Regions from separate parts of the Arthrobacter sp. GCM10027362 genome, predicted to be linked through region 1. Evidence: riboswitches for the same ligand, from Rfam matches in the RefSeq annotation. Region 1 holds a riboswitch; the other holds the start of a gene.

Region 1 (2,442 bases):
TTCAGCGGCTCCCCATCCTTCGCAGGCTCGGCTTGGGGCCCTCGGGCACTACCGCCCATCCGCCTCCCATCCCTCGGCGGCTAGCGCTCCGTGCCCTCCCTAACCTCGCAGGCTCGGTTTGGGACCCTCGGGCACTACGCTTGGACCCATGACCGTGGAACCGCACAACTATACCGACGACCTCCGCCTGGCCCATGTGATGGCGGACGCCGTGGACGCCCAGACCATGTCCCGCTTCAAGGCCCTGGACCTGCAGGTCGATACCAAGCCGGACCTGACCCCGGTCACGGATGCTGACCGGGCCGCCGAAGAAGCGATCCGGGGCCAGCTCTCGCGGGCGCGGCCACGGGATGCAGTGCTTGGCGAGGAGTTCGGCAGCAGCGGCCAGGGCCCGCGCCGGTGGGTGATCGACCCGATCGACGGCACCAAGAACTTCGTCCGCGGCGTCCCCGTTTGGGCCACGTTGATTGCCCTGATCGACGACGGCAAGCCCGTGGTCGGCGTGGTCAGCGCCCCGGCGCTGGGCCGGCGTTGGTGGGCGGCCAGGGGTGCCGGCGCCTACACCGGACGTTCGCTTTCGGCAGCCACCCGGCTGAGTGTCTCCAAGGTGTCAGGCCTGGCCGATGCCTCGCTGTCCTATTCCAGCCTGACCGGCTGGAAGGAACGCGGGAACCTGGACGAGTTCCTGGCGCTGACCGAGTCCGTATGGCGGACCCGCGCCTACGGTGACTTCTGGTCCTACTGCCTGGTGGCCGAAGGTGCCGTGGATATTGCCTGCGAGCCGGAGCTGAATCTTTACGACATGGCCGCCCTGGTGCCGATCGTGTCCGAGGCCGGCGGCCGGTTTACCTCCCTCGAAGGCGAGGAGGGCCCCTTCGGCGGCAACGCACTGGCGACCAACGGCCTGCTGCACGAGGAGGTGCTGCACCTGCTCAATCCGGAGCTGCGCGGCCAGCGGCCGGCGGGCGCCGCGCTGTAGCGTGGCGCCCCGTTGCGGTTCCCGCCCATTACGTAACATCCGCGCGTTGCGGCCGGGATGCAGCTAGGCTGAGCACAGGTCACGAGTGCCAGCGCAAAACCCCGGTTTGCTGGCCGGCAACCCTCCCGCCGCGGCGGGGTGCCCCGGGTGACGACCTGGCCGCGCCTGCCCGGCGCGGCAAGCGCGGATTTGCCGGTACTGCCGGCGACTCCCTCAGCCACGAGGTTCCATGAGCACGAGCATTTTGTCATCCGTCCTGCCCGCCGGCTTCCGCACCGCGGCTGTTCCCCTGCTGGAGGTGGTCGGGGGCGGTCTGGCCGTGCCGCTGCTCGGCGGCCGCCGGGTCCGGTTCGCGAACCTGGATTACGCGGCCTCGGCCCCGGCCCTGACCGACGTGGCCGGCCACCTGCAGGACCTGCTGCCCTACTGCGCCAGCGTGCACCGCGGAGCCGGCTACACCGCCCAAGTCTCCACCGCCGTCTACGAGAAGGCACGCCGTACGCTGCGCGGCTTTGTGGGCGGCCGGGAGGATGACGAGGTCATCTTCACCCGGAACGCCACGGACGCGCTGAACCTGCTCGCCGGCTGCCTGCCCGGCCGGGGATCGGGGGGCGAGGTGCTGTACCTGGATATCGAGCACCACGCGAACCTGCTGCCCTGGCAACGCCTCCCCCACCGCAGCCTCAGCGTCCGGTCCACCCTCGCGGAGACCCTCGCTGCCCTCGAAGCCGAATTGGCGGAAGGGCGGACAGCGCTGCTGGCGGTTACCGGTGCCTCGCATGTCACCGGAGAGCTCTTTCCGGTGGCCGAGGCGGCCCGGCTGGCACACCGCTACGGGGCCCGGATCGTGGTGGACGCGGCCCAGCTGGCCGCGCACCGCCGGATCGGGATGGCGGCGGACGACATCGATTACCTGGCGCTTTCGGGCAGCAAGCTCTACGCGCCCTTCGGCGCCGGCGCCCTCATCGGCCGCGGCGACTGGCTGGACGCCGGAAGACCGTACCTGGCAGGCGGTGGCGCGGTGCGCCGGGTCCGGCTGGAGACCGCAAGCTGGGCCACCGGGCCCGCCCGCCACGAGGCAGGTTCGCCCAACCTGATGGGGGTGGCGGCGCTGGCCAAAGCAGCCGAGGTGCTCGCGGACCTGGATCCAGCGGCGTGGCAGCGGCATGAGGGAGCGCTGCACAGCTATCTGATGACCGGCCTTGGGTCCCTGCCCGGGGTCAGCGTGCACCGCATTTTCCCCGAAGACTCCCCCGGCACCGCAGGCATCGTGAATTTTTCGGTGGCCGGTTACGACGCCGGCCTGGTCGCCGCGTATCTGTCCGCCGAGCACGGGGTGGGGCTGCGTGACGGCAAGTTCTGCGCACACCCGCTGCTGAACCGGCTGGGCCTGCCCTCCGGTTCGCTCCGGGCCAGCTTCGGCCTGGGGTCGCGGCTCGACGACGCCGCCCGGCTGGTCGCCG
Region 2 (2,442 bases), on a different contig from region 1:
CGTCGGTCTCCTCGACCCACTCGATGAGCTTGTCGGCCACCTCGGCGCCGGAGCCGACGGTGATCGGGCCGAAGCCGCCGACGCCGACCCATTCGGCCAGCTGGCGGATGGTCCAGGGCTTGCCGTCATCGCCGCTGGCCTTCTGGAAGGTCTCCACCGAGGACTGGATGGCGTTGGACTTCACGTTCTCGCCGATCACGTCGTCCGGGCCGTAGGTGGACAGGTCCACGCCCATCCAGCCGGAGATCAGGGCCAGTGCACCGTTGATGTCCGCGTAGGACTTGTACTCCTCGAACTTCGCCTGGGCGGCGGCGCTGTCCGGGCCGGTCACGATCGTCTGCATCGTGTAGATGCGGATGTCGTAGCGGCCCCGGCCGGCGGCCTCGGCGGCGTCGCGGATCTTCTTCACCGTCTCGGCCAGGGTCTCCTTGGTCGGGCAGGTGACGAACACGGCCTCGGCGTTCTCCGCGGCGAAGCGCATGCCGCGTTTGGAGGCACCGGCCTGGAAGATCACCGGGGTGCGCTGCGGGCTCGGCTCGGTGATGGCAATGCCCGGGACCTTGAAGTACTTGCCCTCGTGGCGGATCTCGTGGACCTTGGCCGGATCGGTGAAGATGCCGCGCTCGCGGTCCTTGACCACGGCGTCGTCCTCCCAGGAGCCCTCGAGGAGCTTGTAGATGACCTCCAGGTACTCGTCGGCGTGGTTGTAGCGCTCGTCGTGCTCCATCTGGTCTTCCTGGCCCATGTTCCGCGCGGCGGAGGGCAGGTAGCCGGTGACCACGTTCCAGCCCACGCGGCCGTTGGTCAGGTGGTCCAGGGTGGCCAGGCGGCGGGCAAACGGGTACGGGTGCTCGTAGGCGGTGCCGGCGGTGACGCCGAAGCCCAGGTTCCTGGTCACCGCGGCCATGGCCGAGACCAGCAGGAACGGGTCGTTGACCGGCACCTGCGCGGCCGAGCGCAGGGGGACCTCGTTGGTGCCGCCGAAGACGTCGTAGGTGCCGAGCACGTCGGCGATGAACAGGCCGTCGAACAGGCCCTTTTCCAGCACCTGGGCCAGATGGGTCCAGTAGCCGATCGTGTTGTAGTCCGCGGACTTGTCCTGCGGGTGCCGCCACAGGCCCGGCGACTGGTGGCCGACGCAGTTCATGTCGAAGGCGTTGAACCGGATGTGGCGCTTGGCTGTTACTTCAGTCATCGTCAGACTCCTCCTGATCCGACCGTGAAGAGCCTGCACGAAGGCCGCTGCGGCGCACAGAGGCACCGCGGCGACCAACGAACTTTCTCCATCGGTCCTGGCAGTAGCACCCTTGCTCCGTCAAGGAGGGGGTTGCTGCGGCGTCACAGAGCCAGGTCTCTCAGCCGCTCGGGATGGTTACCCGTCCATTGCACTACATCCGGGCGCCGGACACGAAATCCGGCGTCACAGACGGTAACCGGACCCGGCCCCTGCCACGGGCCGCTCTGCCGCCCGGGCCGCGGCGTTCGCGCCTCAAAGGGATGGGGCGCGCCCACAGTGTCGGTTTCGCCGCCACAGCGGGACCCTAGCGCCCCACTCCCAGCCGCGGGGCCTCGATGGCCGGGCAGGTGTCCATCACGACGTCGAGCCCGGCCGCCGCGGCCCGGGCGGCCGCCGCCTCGTCCACGACGCCCAGCTGCAGCCACACGGCCTTCGCGCCGGCCTCGATCGCCTGGTCCACCACCGGGCCGACCTTCTGCGAGTTCACGAAGCAGTCCACGACCTCGACGCCGCCGGGGATGTCCGCCAGCTCCCGGTAGCCCTTCAGCCCGAACACCTCGGCGCCCTCCAGGTTCACCGGCACGACCTCCATGCCCAGGGTGTCCATCAGGTAGCGGCCAATTCGCGGCGCGACCCGCCGCGGATTATCGGACAGGCCGACCACGGCCCAGCGTGCCGGCGCCGTGAGCAGCCGCCTGATGACTTCCGGATCGTTGACGTGTGCCATACCGCCAGCCTAGGCCGCCTAGGGACCCGCCGCGAGCCTTCGCGGGAGGTCAGCCCACCCGCGGAGGCACCGGCCGGAAGGCCGATGCCCCGGATGGCAGCGACTCGGTGACGAGCTTGCCCCCGAAGGCAACCAGGACCAGACCGGTCACCCGGTCGATCACCGCCAACGACTTCGGGCTGGCCAACCAGCGCCTGGCGTAGCCGCCGCCGAGGATCAGGACCGCGAACCAGGCCAGGGACAGCACACAGTGCACCCCGGCCAGCACCGCCCCCATCAGCAGCGGTGCGGTCCCGGCGGGGAGGAACTGCGGAATCGCGGCGATGTAGAAGACCCCGACCTTGGGATTGAGCAGGTTGGTACCGGCCCCGACCAGCCAGCCCTGCCACGGCGATGCCGCCACCGGCGCCCGGGCCTCGGCCGCGGCGTGCCCGGCGCTCCCGCGGAAGGACTTCCAGATCATCGAGGCCCCGAGCCA

The links. Region 1 has a riboswitch for S-adenosylmethionine ahead of ACFQ36_RS03930 (aminotransferase class V-fold PLP-dependent enzyme). Riboswitches for the same ligand answer to the same signal wherever they lie in the genome.
Region 2: linked by a shared signal. The riboswitch ahead of ACFQ36_RS13600 (LLM class flavin-dependent oxidoreductase) and the one ahead of ACFQ36_RS03930 (aminotransferase class V-fold PLP-dependent enzyme) in region 1 are both predicted to bind S-adenosylmethionine.

The regions. Positions count from the first base shown of each region.
Region 1 is NZ_JBHTML010000012.1:10,828-13,269, reverse strand. It holds gene hisN (histidinol-phosphatase) at 149-979, shown strand; SAM riboswitch class IV at 1,057-1,169, shown strand; gene ACFQ36_RS03930 (aminotransferase class V-fold PLP-dependent enzyme) at 1,209-2,442, shown strand, end outside.
Region 2 is NZ_JBHTML010000092.1:12,356-14,797, reverse strand. It holds gene ACFQ36_RS13600 (LLM class flavin-dependent oxidoreductase) at 1-1,195, opposite strand, end outside; SAM riboswitch class I at 1,281-1,375, opposite strand; gene ACFQ36_RS13595 (CoA-binding protein) at 1,542-1,964, opposite strand; gene ACFQ36_RS13590 (LysE family translocator) at 2,014-2,442, opposite strand, start outside.